Regions from separate parts of the Ruegeria sp. HKCCA4812 genome, predicted to be linked through region 2. Evidence: riboswitches for the same ligand, from Rfam matches in the RefSeq annotation. Region 2 holds a riboswitch; each other region holds the start of a gene.
The links. Region 2 has a riboswitch for cobalamin ahead of GOW04_RS17015 (aromatic ring-hydroxylating dioxygenase subunit alpha). Riboswitches for the same ligand answer to the same signal wherever they lie in the genome.
Positions count from the first base shown of each region.

Region 1 (6,083 bases), on a different contig from region 2:
TGAAACGATCTATCGGAATGGCGAAAGGGTCGGATGGCTGACTTCGGGCGGCTATGGTTACACCGTCGAAAAGTCGATCGGCTACGGTTACATCCGAAACGCCAACGGTGTCGACGCACAATACGTCACATCAGGGACATATGAATTGGATGTCGCCACTCAGAGGGTTCCTTGCGAAGTGACGCTGCAACCGCTTTACGACCCGCAGATGAGCCGGGTGAAGACCTGACCCGAGGGTGCAAGAGCAGATCTACCGACACACGCACGGCGATCGGAACATATGGGGAAAGCATGCAAACAGGGCAAATCCGCCCCGAGTGTCCGAGTGTTCGTTGAATCTGACGGATTTCGATCCATAAGCCATTGATAAAGTTTCAGTATTGTCACACCTCATGCCCATCTGAAAACTGAACTGCAAGACTTCTCATTCAGCTTTCAGGGCAAACAACCTTTCATCCGTCGGAGATTGGATGACTTCAGCCGAAAGGACCGGAAATGGTAACCCCAGATGCGTTGACTGAGCATGCGATGAAGATTGCGGATATTGCCTCGGAGTCCGCGATGCGGTTTTTCCGGGGATCTTTGGGCATTGAATTCAAGCAGGATGAAAGCCCGGTGACGCAGGCCGACAAGGCAGTTGAGGCAGAAGTACGCACCTACTTGAAACAGCATTTTCCCACGCACGGCATCTTTGGCGAAGAGCACGGGCAAGAAGCAGGCGACGGGCGTCATATGTGGGTGATTGACCCGATTGACGGAACCCGTTCGTTTCTGTCCGGTCATCCTTTGTTCGGGTTTCTTTTGGCGCACCTTGTGGATGGGCGCCCTCGGTTGGGGCTGGTCGGAATGCAGGCCTTGCATGAGACCTATTTGGGTGTGGTTGGTGACGGCGCCAGCCTGAACGGGCGACCGATAAAGGTGTCGCACACCACGCGTCTGGATCAATCGGTTTTGTATGTGAACGAAGGGGACAAGATTTATCGCGATCATCCTGACCTGTTCAGCCGGCTGATGAATGCAGGGCAGACGCGCCGATTTGCCTATGATTGTTACCCCCATGCCTTGCTTGCTTCGGGCCATGTCGATGCTGTGGTGGATTACGATCTGCAACCTTATGACTATCTGGCGCTCTCACCTCTGATCACGGCTGCTGGCGGCGTGATGACCGATTGGCAGGGGCACGCTTTGACCCTCGATTCAGATGGCGCGGTCGTTTCCGCCGCAACCCCTGAACTGCACGCAGAACTGCTTGACCTCATCAATGTCGAGAAATGACAGTGTTGCGCAACCTTTGAAAACTAGTTCCCGCGATCGGATTTGAACAAATACAAAAAGACAAAAAGTGATCCTATTGACGTTGTGACGATTCCGACGGGCAACTCCTGCGGAGCCAGAAGAAGGCGTGACAAGATATCAGAGAGTGTCAGCAGAATGGCGCCCACGATGGCCGAGACGATCAGCAGGTTTCGATGCAGAGTTCCGGCGATGCCGCGTGCAATATGAGGCACCATCAGCCCGACGAAGCCGATGACACCGGCAACGGATACGAAACTGGCCGTCGCCAACGCGGCCACGAAGAACATGCTGAACCGCAGGCCCTGAACGGGAATTCCCAGTGACGAGGCTGTGAAATCCCCGGTCAGCAGCGCGTCAAGCCACCGGCTGCGGTAAAGCGAATAGCTCAGGATCAGGCCCAATCCGATCAGGACAAGCGGGAAGGTTTCCCATCTTGCCAGCCCCAGACCGCCAAGCATCCAGAATATCACCGAATGCGCAGCGCGATTGTCGCCAGAGAAAATCAGGTAATTGGTGATCGCGGAAAACAGAAAGGACACCGCCAGGCCAGCAAGGATCAGTTTTTCGGGTGCGCTCGTACGCAAGCCCTGAACCAGCGCCAGAACGATGCCGGATGCGATCAGACCGCCGCAAAACGCCGCCAGCGGCAACGTCCAGATTCCCAGGACATCCCCCGTGACGGTGATCACCAGAACGGCGCCAGCAGCAGCACCAGAGGACAGACCGAACAGAAACGGATCTGCCAGATCGTTTCGCGTCGTTGTTTGCAAAACAACACCAACGACGCCCAGTCCCGCACCAATCACGGCGGCAAACAGGGCGCGGGGCAGGCGAAGGTCGAAGACGATCCGGTGCAAAGGCGACATGTCTCCGTCCACCAGACCGGTTCCAAGGCCGATGGCCGAAAAAACTTCGCGCACGGGGATTGGGGTGGTCCCGTAGACGATGGACAACAGCAAAAGGGCGGTCAGAACAACCGCCCCCAGCAAAATCAAACGGCCCAATTGGACCATATCAGTTGATCTCCGGGTGCATCGCCTTCGCCATCTTCTCGATCGCCTCGATATTTGCCGGACCGGGCGTCAGTTCCTCGTAACGCAGGCCAATCCAGCGCTCGTTCTTTACCGCGTCCGTTTGTGACATTACCGGGTGATCCTTGAGGAACTGGAAAGCGTCCTCTGCGCCGTTGCCGGACTGATAGTCGAGCAGCACCAGAAATTCCGGGTTAGCCGCGGCGACGGCCTCCCACGACGTGCGACCCCAGCTGGTATCCAGATCATGCGTCACGTTCGCGCCACCCGCCGCTGTGATCATCGCATCGGGAATGGCGAACTTGCCGGCGGTGAATGGAGCATCGGCCGGTCCGTCCAACAGGAATACGCGGGGCTTTGCCATATCGGCTGTTTTTGCTTCGATGGCTGACAATTTGTCTTTCCAGCCGGCAACCAGCGCCTCGGCCTTGTCTTCGACATGCATGACCTTGCCCAGACGCAGAACGTCATCAAACAACAGGTTCATGCTGGCCTCGGGGCGATCCTTGTCCAGATGCACGCAGCTTTCGGTCAGGATCATGGTCTTGATACCAAAAGGTTCCAGTGTGTCGGGCGTGACGTCACCGCCGGGTTTCATGCCATAGTACCAACCGGCAAAAAACAGATCGGGTTCGACGGCCACAAGGTTTTCAATGGTCGGGTATTTGGGGGCAAGCTCTGGGATATCGCCACGCTGAGCATCAAAATCAGGGCTTGTTTTGTACCAGCCGGTAATTCCGGTAAGCCCCACGATCTTGTCCTGAAGGCCGAGCGCAAAGGCCATATCCGTCATGTTCATGTCATGCACGACCAGACGTTCCGGCGCCGAGTCAAAAGCCAGCGGTTCGCCGCAATTGTCCACGGTGACGGCTTCCGCTGCCGCGCCACCTGCCAAGCCAGCGAAAACAACCACCGGCCAAAGTTTCTGCATCATATTTAAGTTCCTGTTATTATGACAGTTTCCGTTTTCGGATATCCAGTGCGGGGATCATGCGGCCTTCGTGCTGAAAGCACAGATAATCCACGCCGAATGTCTCACGTACCCGGTCTGGGGTCAGAACTTCGACAACAGGCCCGAACCCCGTCAGACGCGTGGCTTTCATCAGCGCCACATGGGTGGCGAATTCCGGGATCATGACCAGATCATGGACGATCATGACGACCGTTACCCCCAGATCAGCAACCAGAGACAGCATGTGCCCCTTGGCATCGGGGTCCAGATGGTTGGTTGGCTCGTCTAGAAACAGCAAGGACGGGTTCTGGGCCAACGCGCGCGCGATATGTGCGCGCTGACGTTCTCCGCCGGACAGTTGACCCATCGTTTTGTTGGCAAAATGCGACAGCTCGGTCGTCGTCAGAACCCGTTCCAGATCAGCCTTGTGCTGAGCCATCGAACGTTCGCCCTGAATCGGGATTTGCCCCAGCGCAACATAATCTTGCAGGCGCATCCGCCCGTCAGGCATTTCCTGCTGCCCGACCACAGCAATGGAGCGGGCACGTTGGCGGGCGGACAGGGTCCGAAGGCTTTGGCCTTCTATCCAAACATCACCCAAGATAACCCGTTCGATCCCGCACAGCAGTTTCAGCAGAGTGGTCTTGCCGGCGCCGTTAGGCCCGGCGATTGCCAGAATTGATCCTTCTTCCAGACGAAAGGACACATCCTGCAACAGGATATCGCCATTAAGAGCATAGTACTCCAAATTCTCGGCAACCAGAAAACTCATGAAGCGCCACCGGACGGCAATGCGGGTATTCGCGACAAGGTCTTTGCGAAAAGGGCAGGGGGGCGGTCCGAGGCGCTGGTCCAGCCATCGTCACTGTCGCCGAACTGGGTCGCGAATTCGACCAGGGCGGACAGGTCGTGTGATGTCGTGATATCGCCAAACAGGTACTGCGCTTTTCCCGGGGCCTGAAATCCGACGGTCATGGCCCGTTCACAACCTGCCATGCACGCCACCATTCGGGTTTCAAAACCGTCAGGCAACCGGGCATTCAGCACGTCTTGCGCGGCCTCGGCAGACATCGCCCCCTGACATGTTGAACAGATCAGAACAAAGTGATCAGAATAGCAGGTCATAGCCATCTCCGTCGTTTGCCAGACGCAGACAGAGGGCACATACCCAGATATTACGCAAACGCGCCATCAAGCCTCCTTCCGAGACGCCCCGCCTCGGGTTGGTTCATAGTGCGATGGCAGGTCTCCTGACTTGCGGGTCGTTGCTTGGCCGACCTTCCCAACCCATGCGGGTCAGTGGTGAAGTGGCGTCGCTCACCGCTTACAGTTGCGGGGGCAGTCACGGACTTGGCACATTCCAGTGCCGCACCGTGTTCCCATTTTCATCCCTTATGGAACCATCCCGCTCAGCTAGTCCGGCAATGCCAGACTTGTCAAGCGGCAGACGAAGGCGTTGGTAGATGGAATTGCGACAGCTGACCCAGCTGTCCTGCTGCGCCAGCCCGGACCGAACGGTGTCAATAGTCTGATACAAGAAGGAAATCCGGTTCGGAATCTTTCTCGACCTTTGAAAACCGTGGAATTGGCTTTTCAAACCCAATGTCGGTGCGGTCGTTATTCACGGTCGATACCTCGCCAATAAGGCAATCGCCGCGCTCGGCCCAAAAAGCGTGCCAGATGCCGGGCATCAGAGTTACGCTTTGCCTCGGCTTCAGCCGCACGTACTCTTGGGGTTGCAAGGTTACAGGGCAGGCATCGCTGGGGACCGTCACCGGGTTGTCGCGGTCGACGCCACCGTTTGGATCCGACGCATGAATTTCCAGAACGAGATCGCCGCCGCCCCGGTTGATGATGTCTTCTGCCTTGATAATATGCCGGTGCATCGGAGAAAGCTGATTGTCTTTAAAGATCAACAGTTTTCTGCACAGAGCATCCCACGCCCGGATTTCAGATCCTTCGTCTAACCATTGCGTAGAGTGAACGGGAATAGGCAATGTTCGTCGAAATGGCCTTGTGCGTAATTGGTAATGTTCCATCCCAGCCTGCGGCTGCGGACAGTTTCGACCAAAGAGATGCGCATTTTCTCGGGCGATCAATCCGCAAAGAGCGGCTACGCGGCGCCGAAAGATTGAATGAACGTCTGGGCCTAGGGCTTGATGTGGTTGATTTCGGATCGTTTCATCATGCCATCCAGCAGATCAAAGTTCGTGCGCCCAAGGGGGTTCCGCCCCGGCTCGGGAAACGGTCACGGCCGCGACGTCAGCGCCCAGTTCCATGGCTGCTTGCAGGCTTTCAACCGTCAATCCGCGCAGACCTGACTTGGTCAGATGCCCTGCGCGGCTGAGCTCGGTCAGAACGCCGGCGTTGAACGTGTCACCTGCGCCGATCGTATCGACCACTTCAACGGGTTTCACAGGAACCGAGACTTCGGAACCATCCGCCAGGTAACCGTGCGCCCCGTCACTGCCACGCGTGACGATGACAACGGAAGGACCCGCCTGCAACAGCACAGACGCTTTTGCGGATTCGGCTTCAGCGCCCGGAATGATCCAGTCCAGGTCCTCGTCTGAAACCTTGACGATATCCGCACGCGAGATCATGCGGTTCAAACGCGTCCGAAATCGGGTTTGATCCTTGATGAAATCCGGGCGGATATTCGGGTCCAGCATCACTGCCCGGTCGGAACCGTGGCGGTCCAGAAGGGCGGCATAGGCATCTGCGCAAGGTTCACACGCAAGGCTGATTCCACCGAGATACAGGGCAGAGACGGCAGGAAGCTGATCGGGCATGTCTTCGGGCAG
Region 1 is NZ_WQFQ01000002.1:254,517-260,599, reverse strand. Features, by position in the region: gene GOW04_RS08670 (FAD-dependent oxidoreductase) at 1-229, shown strand, start outside; gene GOW04_RS08665 (inositol monophosphatase family protein) at 496-1,275, shown strand; gene GOW04_RS08660 (iron ABC transporter permease) at 1,299-2,309, opposite strand; gene GOW04_RS08655 (ABC transporter substrate-binding protein) at 2,311-3,261, opposite strand; gene GOW04_RS08650 (ABC transporter ATP-binding protein) at 3,278-4,051, opposite strand; gene GOW04_RS08645 (DUF1636 domain-containing protein) at 4,048-4,404, opposite strand; cobalamin riboswitch at 4,502-4,699, opposite strand; gene GOW04_RS22220 (D-lyxose/D-mannose family sugar isomerase) at 4,800-5,165, opposite strand; gene GOW04_RS22215 (D-lyxose/D-mannose family sugar isomerase) at 5,243-5,362, opposite strand; gene GOW04_RS08635 (carbohydrate kinase) at 5,481-6,083, opposite strand, start outside.
Region 1: it holds a riboswitch for cobalamin, as region 2 does, so the genes downstream of both, GOW04_RS08645 (DUF1636 domain-containing protein) here and GOW04_RS17015 (aromatic ring-hydroxylating dioxygenase subunit alpha) in region 2, are expected to answer to the same signal.

Region 2 (6,083 bases):
GCATTCCTGGGAAAGACCCGGCCCTATCTGTTGCCGCTGAATAAGGCGATATGGCGCACAGCGTTTCTTGCACTTTCCTTGCTGATCCCCAATGGGCTGGTCGCGTCGCCGGTCACGGAAGAACTGAACGATGCCCAACTGCGCGGAACCGCGACGTTCCGGTATCTGGGTTTGCCGATCTATGACGCCAAACTCTATACGCCCAAAGGTGCGCCGTTCAGTTGGAGCGAAGATATCGCCCTGCAACTGACCTATCGCAAGAACATCAAGAAGAAAGCGCTGGTCAACTCGACCCTGGACGAGATGGACCGCATCGGCCGGTCAGCACCCGTTCGCGACCAACTGAACCGGTGTTTCAAAGCCGTGGCAAAAGGGGACAGCTATCTGGCGGTTTCTGATGGTCCCGACAAGGTCAGTTTCTGGCTGAACGGGCAAAAGACGTGCACCATGGCGTATCCGGGCATCAAGCGCAGTTTCATGTCCGTGTTCCTGGGAGACAACACGCGGTCCGCGTCCTTCACGCGCAGGCTACAGGGGCGGTGATGCTCTATCCCCGGGTCAGTCTCTATGCGTTGATGCTCGCTGCGGCGGGTATCCCGCTTTATATCCACTTGCCGCGCTTTGCAGCCGTGAACCTGGGTATTGGCCTTGGGGTCATTGGTACGGTGCTGCTGGTGATCCGGTTGGTGGATCTGGTGCAGGATCCGCTGATCGGTTGGGCAATCGACCGATGGCCCGGCGGCCAGCTTGCATTTGCGGCGATGGCGGCTTTGGGGCTGGCGATCGGGTTTCCCCTGCTTTTCAATCTGCCGCAGGGTGCCAGCGTGCCGGAACTGGTCGCGATCCTGATCTTGCTGTTCTCGGCGTACAGCCTGGGAACCATTCTTCTATATGGTCGCAGCGCAACTCTGGCGAAGCGAACCGATCCGAAAGAGCTGATGACACTGGCCGCCTATCGTGAAGGCGGGCAGTTGACCGGGGTGGTCATCGCAGCCAGCGCTCCGGCCCTGTTGGTTGCTTTCGGGGCACACTCCCAAGGCTACCCCGCATTCGGAGCGTTTCTGGGGCTGCTGTCCGTTCTGACCCTGATACTGACGATCCCGATCTGGCGTCGCAGACCAATCACCGGCTCAGGCCTGTCCTTTGCAGGTCTGGGTCAGGCCGGTGGCTTGCGCCTTCTTGCGCTGGCTTTGGTCAACAGCCTCCCGGTTGCCATAACCTCCACCCTGTTTCTGTTTTTTGTGGAAGACCGGCTGCAACTGCCGGGCAAGGCAGGTCCTTTGTTGATCCTGTTCTTCCTGAGCGCAGGCGCGAGCGTCCCGCTCTGGGCAAAGCTCAGTAACAGAATTGGCCCGAAACAGACTCTGATCATCGCCATGCCCCTCTCGATCGCCGGCTTTATTGGCGCTGCCACACTGAGTGCAGGAAACCTTGCGGGGTTTGCAATGATCTGTCTCGCCTCGGGCGCGGCGCTGGGCGCGGATATGGTCGTATTGCCGGCCATGTTCTCGGTCGTGCTTACACGGGCCGGGCTGAACGCATCAGCCGCGTTTGGCATCTGGTCCTTCGCTGGCAAACTGGGCCTCGCCCTGGCTGCCTTTTTCACTCTGCCGCTGCTGGAACGCAGCGGTTTCACCCCCGGTCAAACCAATTCCGCACAGGCGCTGGCCACACTCAATCTTGCCTATGCTGTACTGCCCTGCATCCTGAAAGTCGGAGCGTTCGGGATGGTGTTGACCCTGCCCACCGAGGTCACAAGCAAATGAACGCTTTCACCATCATCCTTCTGGTCCTTCTGACCGCTGTCTTCATCCGTGCAAGGCTGCTGAGCTTTCGCGCGCAATCGCCGTCCGATTACAGTGGCACCGGGCCAAATTTTTCGCTGAAAAAACACCTGAACGGAGAGATCTTGTCCGAGGGCCTGATCTATGGCCCCAACGGCAAAATGTCGAACAGTTTTGTCGCGCGCATGTCCGGCGAATGGCAAGGCAACTCTGGCACGCTGACCGAATACTTCACCTATTCCAACGGAAAACAGATGACCCGCAAATGGTACCTGACGCTGGGAACTGGCAACACGTTCACGGCAATGGCGGATGATATCGTGGGCGAAGGTCGGGGCATCATCTCGGGGTCCACGGTGAAACTGACCTATCGTATCATTCTGCCAGATGACGCCGGTGGACATACGTTGGATGTCACCGATTGGATGTATATGACAGAAACCGGCGTCATCATGAATCGGTCCGAGATGCGCAAGTTTGGCGTCAAGGTCGCGGAACTGATCGCCACAATGCGTCCAAGCCCCAGTTCGAAACCGATTCATCCAAGTGGGTCAAACGGGTATGACGCGACTTCGGAAAGGAAGCCGTTGCAATGATCACCTTTCGCTCTTTCATCGCCTGCGTCGCCATCGTAAGCCTTGCGCTTCTTGCCGCCTGCTCCAGCAAACCGAAGGTACCAAAAACGTTTCTGTCGGACCGGCAGTTGAACCTCGAGGAATTTTTCGAAGGCAAAACAGTGGCCTACGGTCAGTTTCAGGATGTTTTGGGAAATATCCCCCGCAGATTCACGGTTGATATCGACGGGACATGGGACGGCGAAACCCTGACACTGGTCGAAGACTTCGTCTACGACGATGGCGCGACGGAACAACGCATCTGGACATTGACCAAAACCGGAGAGGATACGTGGACCGGTACGGCTCCTGGCGTACTGGGTACCGCCAGCGGGATTGAACGCGGGGATACGTTCAACTGGAAATACAAGATCGACCTGCCGATCAAGGACGGGACCATGCGTGTCAAATTCGACGATTGGATGTGGCTGCTGGATGACGACCGTCTGCTGAACCGCGCCTATGTCTCACGCTATGGCGTCCGTCTGGGTGAAGTCATCCTGTTCTTCGAGAAGAAATAGGGCCGCCAGGCCCGGTTTCATCACAAAAGTCAGTAGAAAATAAACTCGTCCACCAATGCTGTCGTCGATCCCTTGACCTCACCGGCCCTGTTCGCCCTTGGCCCGTCCGGGGCTGCACCCTCGGCGCGTTCGCAGCCGTCGACCTTCAAGCGCGCGCGTTCTATCTGCCCCCAGAGGAAAAACAGGCCATCTCGTTTTCCCATGAGGCGCGAAGGAACTGTTGTCCGCAAAACACCTGTTTTCGGTTTTGGCATCTGCTCTCTTACTGCCTCCGGTGTTTTCCACCATTTTCGGAAAACGTAATGGTTTTTCCCGAAAAAGACAATTTTTTATGGACAAAATGAGGTTTTCTACCGGCCGTTGACAGGATGGACTGGCAACTCTCGCATGACGGATATTGGCCTTTTTCACCTGCCCCATTGAAAGCCAGCACTATCCCGAACGGATCAACTTCACCTAAAAGGGTTTGCTGCAAACCTCCTTCACTTGGCCCGACACTCTCTTTTTCAGCCATGCTCAGGCGACGCGCAGCGTTTGGTTTCTGATCAGAGCAGCCGGCCTTCGCCGTCGCGGTTGGGGGTCAATTTTACGGCGCGGATGTCAGACGTGGCCGCATCCATCGCAAGGCCATCGGCCACCGCAAAACGCCATGCTGGCGGGCCTGCCACGCCCCTGTGCCAAGGACTGTGGTCCCGGCGCCGTCCACTCTGCCGGAATATTTCTATGTCTGTTTTGAAACCGGAAATGTCGCAAGCATTTCAGCGCCCAAGCGGGTAAAAAGTAGGCTGCCATCGTGAGGTGCCGCTGTTTGATTCTCAGACAGCGGAGAATTGGGAAGCCGGTGGAATTCCGGCACTGCCCCCGCAACGGTAAGGAAGGTCAGGTTCGACAATCAACCACTGGGACGAGGATCCCGGGAAGGTGTCGCAACCGGGTGCAAGCCCCTTTCAAGTCCGGAAACCAGCCTTGCAGATATGTCAAACCGCGGGTGGCGGTGGGGGCACGGGTTTCGGACGTGGTCCTCGCGCGCCTCCGGACGGTTCCTCCCTGTCATCTGCCCAAGCAATGCCGCGGGGCGCGGCAGGAGAGCCAGAAGTGAACAATGTCCAAAACCTGTTGGCGCGTCGAATCCCGGGCTATGCTCTGGAACGGGCCTTTTACACCGACCCCGAGATCTTTCAGACCGACCTGGAAACCATCCACTATCGCGAATGGCTCTTTGCCATTCCTGCTTGCGAACTGGTGAAAGTCGGCGACTATGTAACATACAACGTGGGTGCCTATCGCGTGATCATCGTGCGCGGCGCCGACAACCAGATCCGGGCGTTTCACAACACCTGCCGCCATCGCGGCTCGATCATATGCAAGGCGGCAAAAGGCAACGCGCCGAAGCTGGTTTGCCCATATCACCAATGGACCTACGAGCTTGACGGCTCATTGCTGTGGGCTCGCGACATGGGGCCGGAGTTTGATCCCAGACAGCATGGTTTGAAGACGGTTCATTGCCGCGAGCTGGCCGGGTTGGTTTACATCTGTCTGGCGGATGTCGCCCCGGATTTTGACACGTTCGCCAATATCGCGCGCCCGTATCTTGAGCCGCATGATCTTGCGAATGCCAAGGTCGCCTTCGAAAGCACGATCATCGAGAACGGCAACTGGAAGCTGGTCTGGGAAAACAATCGCGAGTGCTATCACTGCGGCGGCAACCACCCTGCGCTGTGCCGGACCTTCCCTGATGATCCGGGCGTGACGGGGATCGAAGGCGGTGAAACCCCAGCCTATATGCAAGCCCATTTCGACAGGTGCCAGGCAGCGGGTATGCCATCGCAGTTCTACCTGCACGAGGACGGCCAATATCGACTGGCGCGGATGCCGCTGAAAGAAGGGGCCGAGAGTTATACGATGGACGGGAAATCCGCCGTGCGCCGTTGGTTGGGCCGGTCGCCCTTTGCGGATGCGGGATCGCTTTTGAAGTTCCACTATCCGACCACGTGGAACCACTTTCTTGCCGATCACTCGATTGTTTTCCGCGTCACGCCGATCAGCCCGACAGAGACCGAGGTCACGACCAAATGGCTGGTCAACAAGGATGCGGTTGAAGGCGTTGACTATGACGTGAAACGCCTGACCGAAGTCTGGGTCGCCACGAATGACGAAGATCGACAGGTGGTCGAGGACAACCAGCAGGGCATCAACAGCCCGGCCTATGTGCCCGGCCCATATTCAGCCATTCAGGAATCCGGTGTGCTGCAATTCGTGGATTGGTATTGCAACACAGTGTCGGCCCGCCTGGCCCCTGACTCCCTGGCGGCGGAGTAAGTCTGATGAAAGACCTGAACACGCTTTCATCAGCCGTCTGGCAGGATGGAGAGATGCTGGAATGTGTCTCGGTCGTGCCCGAGATGCCGAACACTGCCAGCTTTTCGTTCCGTGCCCCCTCGGGGGCGCAGTTCGCCTATTACCCTGGTCAGTTCCTGACGCTCGAGATTCCGGCGCCCGGCCAGCCCGGAGGCGTTGTGCATCGCACCTACACGATCTCATCGTCGCCGTCGCGGCCGCGGTCGATCACCATCACCGCCAAAGCGCAACCCGACAGTATCGGCACGCGCTGGATGCTGGACAATCTTCAACCCGGCATGCGGATCAAGGCCATTGGGCCCGCGGGCCTGTTCACCAACGCGTTGAGCGATGCGCGCAAGTTCCTGTTTATCTCGGCTGGCTCGGGCATCACCCCGATGATGTCGATGACCACCTGTATGTGGGACGAAGGCCGCGATCTGGACGTTGTCTTCATCAACTGCGCCAAAAGGCCATCCGAGATCATCTTCCGCCAGCGCTTGGAACAGATGGCCAGCCGCACGGATGGTTTGGACCTGAAATTCGTGGTGGAAGAGCCGGACCGCTACCGCCCATGGACGGGATATCAGGGTCAGTTCAACCAATTGATGCTGGGCCTGATGGCGCCGGATTACCTAGAACGCGAAGTCTATTGCTGCGGTCCTGAGCCCTTCATGCAAGCAGTACGCGACGCGCTGGCCGGTCTTGGTTTTGATATGAACAACTACCATCAGGAAAGCTTCGGCGCGCCGGTGGAAACCGAGGCGGATCAGCCCGAGTTGGATGACGTTGTTCTGGACGACGACAGCAGCGCCGAGATCCTGTTC
Region 2 is NZ_WQFQ01000007.1:29,973-36,055, reverse strand. Features, by position in the region: gene GOW04_RS17045 (hypothetical protein) at 1-543, shown strand, start outside; gene GOW04_RS17050 (NAD(P)/FAD-dependent oxidoreductase) at 1-44, shown strand, start outside; gene GOW04_RS17040 (MFS transporter) at 543-1,766, shown strand; gene GOW04_RS17035 (DUF3833 domain-containing protein) at 1,763-2,380, shown strand; gene GOW04_RS17030 (DUF3833 family protein) at 2,377-2,919, shown strand; gene GOW04_RS17025 (hypothetical protein) at 2,949-3,122, opposite strand; gene GOW04_RS17020 (hypothetical protein) at 3,182-3,433, opposite strand; gene GOW04_RS22030 (hypothetical protein) at 3,465-3,587, opposite strand; cobalamin riboswitch at 3,699-3,903, shown strand; gene GOW04_RS17015 (aromatic ring-hydroxylating dioxygenase subunit alpha) at 3,985-5,238, shown strand; gene GOW04_RS17010 (hybrid-cluster NAD(P)-dependent oxidoreductase) at 5,244-6,083, shown strand, end outside.

Region 3 (6,083 bases), on a different contig from region 2:
TGATCAGGCAAACAGTTTCGCCTTCCGCCATTGCGCTGCCAGCCATGGCAGTAACCCCGAGCGCAGCAGCACCCGCAAGTTTTGCAAGTTTCATCGATTATCCTCCCAGTTTTTTCTATGCCGAGTAGGGCACGAGGGCGATCAGGCAAAAAATCCTGACCCCATAAGAAACAATCACAAGATTCGAATTTTGAGTCAATAAATAAATCACTCTTATTTATTATTGACAGTGCGGGCGGGCTTTCTCATTCTTCAACAGGAAAGGGGTGGTCGTGCCGGAAAATTCATCTCGGAAAAATTCGATTGGCCTGCACGGGTCAGAGGTACGCGGAACCAACCAAAGCGGGATGCGGGCCCGGAACGAACGGCTTGTATTGTCGCTTGTCCGGCGTCACCAGGCGCTTGCGAAGTCCGAGATCGCGCGCATGACCGGACTGTCGGCACAAACCGTTTCCGTCATTATGCGACTGTTGGAGAAGGATGGTTTGCTTTTGCGCGGTGAACCGGTCCGCGGGAAAGTCGGGCAACCTTCCGTTCCCATGCGACTTAACCCGGATGGTGCCTTTTTCTTTGGGCTCAAGGTGGGGCGTCGCAGTGCCGAGTTGGTTTTGACTGACTTTGTCGGAAATGTGCGGCAACGCGATCGGCGAACCTATGACTATCCAACGCCGAAAGCCACTTTGGAGTTTTCCACTGAGAGTCTGGGCAAAATGATATCATCCATGTCGCCTGAGGCCAAAGGCAGGATTGCGGGACTTGGGATTGCCATGCCGTTCTACCTATGGGACTGGGCCCAGACCCTTCAGGTTCCTCAGGAAGAAATGGACCCGTGGCGCGTATCAGACCTGAAGGCTGACCTGGCGCGGCGCCTCGATATTCCGGTATTCCTGCAAAATGACGCCACTGCGGCTTGTGGGGCGGAATTGGTATTCGGTCCAGCCGATGGGCCCAGGGATTTCCTGTACTTCTATATCGGGTTTTTCATTGGCGGCGGTGTGGTCCTCAATGGCGCAATCTTTTCGGGACGTGGAAACGCGGGCGCAATCGGCCCCTTGCCTGTGCCAGATGATGCCGGTGGTGTCAGACCCCTTATCGACGTGGCCAGCCTGTATGTGCTCGAGCGTGCAATCACCACAGCAGGTGTCACGTCGCATTCCATTTGGGAAACGACCCAGCGTTGGGATGTGCCAAAAGTTCAACTGGAATACTGGTTGAAACAGACGGCGAGTGGGATTGCCTATGCGATTGTCTCGTCCTGTAGCCTGATAGATTTCGAATGCGTGAAGATTGACGGCTGGATGCCGCAGGACATCAAGGCGCGTTTGGTTGAAATGGTCGAAGACAAACTGTCTGAGCTTAACCTGACCGGTCTCGAGCGCCCTGCCGTGCTGGCAGGGACCGTGGGCCCGGAAGCACGCTCACTGGGCGCGGCGAGCCTGCCGTTGTCGGAAAGGTATCTTTCAGAAGCTTAGATGTGAAATCACCTTGTTGCCTTGGATATTTCACAAACTGGTTCACTCTCGCAAACTGCCGAGCTCATTATTTTCGATGGCCGTAACACATTTTCGTTGACGGAGGGCTGAGTTGTCTGGCAAGCCGCTCGGCATGTCCGGTTCCGGGGCTTGCTCTGGAATCAATAGGGAATGCGGTGCGGGCTCAGGCCCAATTCCGCAACTGCACCCGCAACTGTAAGCGGCGAGCAGGGCTGAAACGCCACTGGGGGTTGCCCGGGAAGGCCAGTCCAACGCTTTGACCCGCAAGTCAGGATACCTGCCGGACATGTGCCCTCTAACGGGTACTCCTAATCGGCGACGGGATGTGCGTCGGACCAGGATGCCTGAAAGGGTAATTTGGCGTTGAATGTCCCGTGGTCAAAACGAATTTCGCGCCGGGATTGGCGCGACGGGACAAGGACGACTGTTCATGAAAACGCTGCTCAGCGCAGCCGCTGCCGCGGTGGCTCTTCCTGCCATCGCAAATGCGCATTTCCTTTTGGAATACACCACGGACACCATGATCGAGAAACCGGGCGATGTGCCGGTCAAACTGATTTTCTGGCATCCATTCGAGAATGGCCATGTCATGGATCTTGAAAAGCCGCAGGAATTCTATGTGATCCACAACGGTGAAAAGACCGATTTGCTGGACACGCTGGAACCTATCCGTTTCACCGGCGGGGAAAACGAGGGCGCGGCGTTCAAGGGCAGTGTCCCGGTCAAACGTTCGGGCGACTATGTGCTGGTGACGGTTCCTCAGCCTTATTACGAGGAATCCGAAGACATTTATATCCAACAGCTCACCAAAGCCTTCCTGAACCGTAACGAATTGCCGACCGACTGGATGAATCCTGTGGGGCTAGCGACCGAGATTATCCCGCTGAACAAGCCGACCAACATCATCGCGGGTTCGACTTTCACGGGCCGTGTGCTGGCTGATGGTCAGCCGGTTTCGGGCGCCGAGATCGAGATCGAGTACATGGCCGCGGAACCCGACATGGAAAGCTCGGCCGCTTCTGCACCGAAAGTGTCTCCTATGCCGGGTGGTGCGGTGGTCGCAATATCTGACGACAACGGGTATTTTTCGTTCGGCGTTCCAAAAGCCGGTTACTGGGGTTTCGCTGCCCTTGGTTCCGGTCCGGCAACCGAACATGAGGGCAAAGAACTCAGCCAGGATGCGGTCATCTGGATTCGTGCCTGGGATCTGGAGTAACCCCAGATGCACATCGTCGACGGAGCCCTTTCCAACCCGGTTGTAATTGGCGGCGCCATAGCCGCCGCGGGCGGGATCGCCATGGGTCTCAGGTCTCTGGATCTTGATCGCATCCCCACTGCGGGCGTGCTGTCAGCCAGTTTCTTCGTGGCATCCTTGATCCACGTGCCCATTGGTCCGTCGTCGGTCCATCTGATCCTCAACGGCATGGCCGGGCTGCTGCTTGGTTGGGCCGCATTCCCGGCTTTGTTCGTCGGGCTTTTGCTACAGGCGGTCTTTTTCGGCTTTGGCGGGTTGACGGTGTTGGGGATCAACACCGTCAATATCGCCTTTCCCGCAGTGGTGGCCGGAATGTTGTTCGGTCGTCTGATCGCGCGTGGAACGCCTTTGCAAGGTGCGATTTGGGGGGGCGTCGGCGGCGCATTTGCGATTGCAGCGACAACCGGCATGGTCGCGTTTTCCCTGGCGCTGTCGGGGGATGAATTTCTGCCTGCCGCCAAGCTTGTTTTCTTCGCCCATATTCCTGTCATGGCCATCGAGGCGATTTTGACCGGGTTCGCCGTGTTGTTGGCGCGCAAGGTCAAGCCCGAGCTGTTTTTCAGAGGAGCAGCCACATGAAGCATCTGGTTGTCATATTGGCCGTGTGCTGCGCACCTGTGCCTGCCCTGGCGCACAAGGTCATAGCCGGCGTTTTCGAGTCGGGAGACGTCATCGAGGGCGAAATTGGCTTTTCTAACGGCGACATGGCAAACGGCACCGAGGTCATTGTCACCGGCCCGGATGGGGCCGAGCTGGGTCGATCGGTCACGGATGCGGACGGTTTTTTTGTCTACACGCCGACCTCGGCCGTGGCGCACACCTTCTTTGCCGACCTTGGCGCCGGGCATGTGGCCGAAGTCACGATGTCTGCCGAAGATGTCGCGCGGATCATGGGCGTTGCCGTGGCAGAAAACGGTGACTCATCTTCGGCTGCTGTGACGCAGGCCAGCGGTTCGGCGGCGTCTCTCAGCGCCGAAGAGCAGCAGGTTATCGCCAAGGCCGTACGTGACGAATTGCGCCCGCTCAGGCGCGAGATTGCGGCCTATCGCGAACAGAATGACTTGCAAACCATCCTTGGCGGGATCGGGTACATCGTTGGTCTGTTTGGTCTGGGCTTTTACATGGTGGCCCGCCGCAAGCTGGCGTCCTGATGGCACACGTTCTGGGGCACAAGGAAAAAACACTGTCCGAAGCCGGTGACGGGCCAAAAGGTTTGATCAGCCAGCTGGATCCCCGGATGCGGATCGTCATGGCAGTTGTTTTTGCGGTCGTGACCGTGGCGCTGTCATCCCTCGGCGCGCTTTGCGCGGCGCTGACAGTGTCGCTTTCGCTTCTGATAGTTTCACGTCTGCCGCGGCGAAAGACGTTGAAGCGAATGGCCATGATGGATGGGTTCATCCTGTTCATGCTGGTCCTGTTGCCCTTTTCCATGCCCGGGGATCCGATGTTCACGCTTTGGGGATTCTCCGCAAGCTGGCAGGGATTTTGGAAAGCGGTCGAGATTGCCTTGACCGCCAATGCCGTGATCCTGTCCCTGTTGGTTTTGGTCGGGACGATGGAGCCGGTTACACTGGGCCACGCCCTGCATCGTCTGCGGTGCCCCGAAAAGCTGGTTTACCTGCTGATGTTCACGATCCGGTATATCGAGGTCTTGCGCGAAGAATACCTGCGGCTGCGCGCCGCGATGAAGGTGCGTGGTTTTCGGCCAGCAACAAACTGGCACACATATCGCAGCTTTGGCTACCTTGTGGGTATGATGCTTGTGCGCGCGATCGAAAGATCAGAACGCATCCTGGCCGCTATGAAGTGCCGGGGGTTTTCCGGGCGTATGCCGTTGCTTCAGGAATTTGCCCTGACCCGTGCGGACATTGTGTTTGCGGCAGGTTTCAGCGGTCTCTGCCTGGGTCTGATCATTCTGGAATTCGCATGACACTGATTGCGCTTGAAGACATCTGTTTTTCCTACCCCGGCCAACCACCCGTTCTGGACGGGGCAAACCTGAGCCTGAGCGCGGGGCAGCGCCTGTCCCTGACAGGCCCGAACGGAGCGGGGAAATCGACGCTCCTGCGGATTTTGCTTGGGTTGCAGCGCCCGTGTTCAGGCACCGTCACCGTTTTTGGTCAGCAGCGCGTGGAAGAGGCTGATTTCCATGAGGTCCGCCGCCGGGTGGGGCTTGTATTTCAGGATGCGGACGATCAGCTGTTCTGCCCGACCGTCGCCGAAGACGTTGCTTTTGGTCCGCTCAATCTGGGCAAGACCCGCGACGAAGCACTTGCCATCGTCGACAAAGTTCTGGGCGATCTGGACCTGATGCACCTGAAGAACCGCATTACCCATAAATTGTCAGGCGGTGAAAAACGGCTAGTGACCCTGGCGACGGTTCTGGCGATGGAGCCCGAAGTGCTGTTGCTGGACGAACCGACGAATGCGTTGGATACGAAAAACGAAGCGCGCCTGCTGGAAATCCTGCGCGCGTTGCCACAGGCGATTTTGCTTGTCAGTCATTCGCCGGCGTTCCGCTTGGAACTGGCGCCCGATGAACTGGATCTTCGCGACGGGAAGCTGGTGCCGGTCTGACCTGTTCTCGTGGCAACCGGACATGGTGGTTTCAGAAATGCAATCATACCGCCTGAGCCACGCCATGAAACGGAAAGCGAACCTTGCGCGTCGTCAGGCCTTGGCTATGTGCGTCTGCGGCTCATCAGCCCATATTTGACCGCCCATGCCCGAAAGGACCCGCGTCTGCGCCTGTCCTGTTTCACAGGTTGCCTGGATTGCGCACCGCCTTTGCGGTTGAATTCGAACACGTCGATTATCCGCTCGGCACAGCCACAGGCTTCGCCCATGCCGACTTTGGCGAAATAGAATTTCTCGAAACGCTCGGGGTTTTGCATGGCTGACCTCCTGAATGCATTGAACCTCATGAAGGGCGCATTGCCAAATCACTTTCGTGCGTTTCAGGCAGCCGTGCTATGGCGCAGCGAACTCGCTTCCTGTCCAGACATTGTCCAGTTGATTGAAGACCGGCGAGGTAATGAGCATTTCAGCGGAATATTGCAGTTGCAGCTCATCCGCAAACCGCGTGACGCCCGGCACAAGCCCGGTGATGTTGCGCCATTCCGCCCAGGTTCCGGGATTTGACAGACTGGTCGGATTGCCGGGATCAGCGGGCTGGTGCCACCCGGCGGCGTTCAGCAGTGGTGTGAGCGCAAAGCGCGCATCATTGCTGTCGACTTCGGTACAGGCAGAGGCATCGCATTCCCAACTTGTCCAGTTCTCCGCCGCGATGGTTCCGGCGATCGGAGCGGCGGCGTCGATGACCCGAACCATAACCT
Region 3 is NZ_WQFQ01000013.1:19,573-25,655, forward strand. Features, by position in the region: gene GOW04_RS20960 (sugar ABC transporter substrate-binding protein) at 1-94, opposite strand, end outside; gene GOW04_RS20965 (ROK family transcriptional regulator) at 348-1,472, shown strand; cobalamin riboswitch at 1,594-1,793, shown strand; gene GOW04_RS20970 (DUF4198 domain-containing protein) at 1,924-2,709, shown strand; gene cbiM (cobalt transporter CbiM) at 2,716-3,327, shown strand; gene GOW04_RS20980 (cobalt ABC transporter permease) at 3,324-3,899, shown strand; gene cbiQ (cobalt ECF transporter T component CbiQ) at 3,899-4,678, shown strand; gene GOW04_RS20990 (energy-coupling factor ABC transporter ATP-binding protein) at 4,675-5,325, shown strand; gene GOW04_RS20995 (hypothetical protein) at 5,430-5,642, opposite strand; gene GOW04_RS21000 (hypothetical protein) at 5,719-6,083, opposite strand, start outside.
Region 3: it holds a riboswitch for cobalamin, as region 2 does, so the genes downstream of both, GOW04_RS20970 (DUF4198 domain-containing protein) here and GOW04_RS17015 (aromatic ring-hydroxylating dioxygenase subunit alpha) in region 2, are expected to answer to the same signal.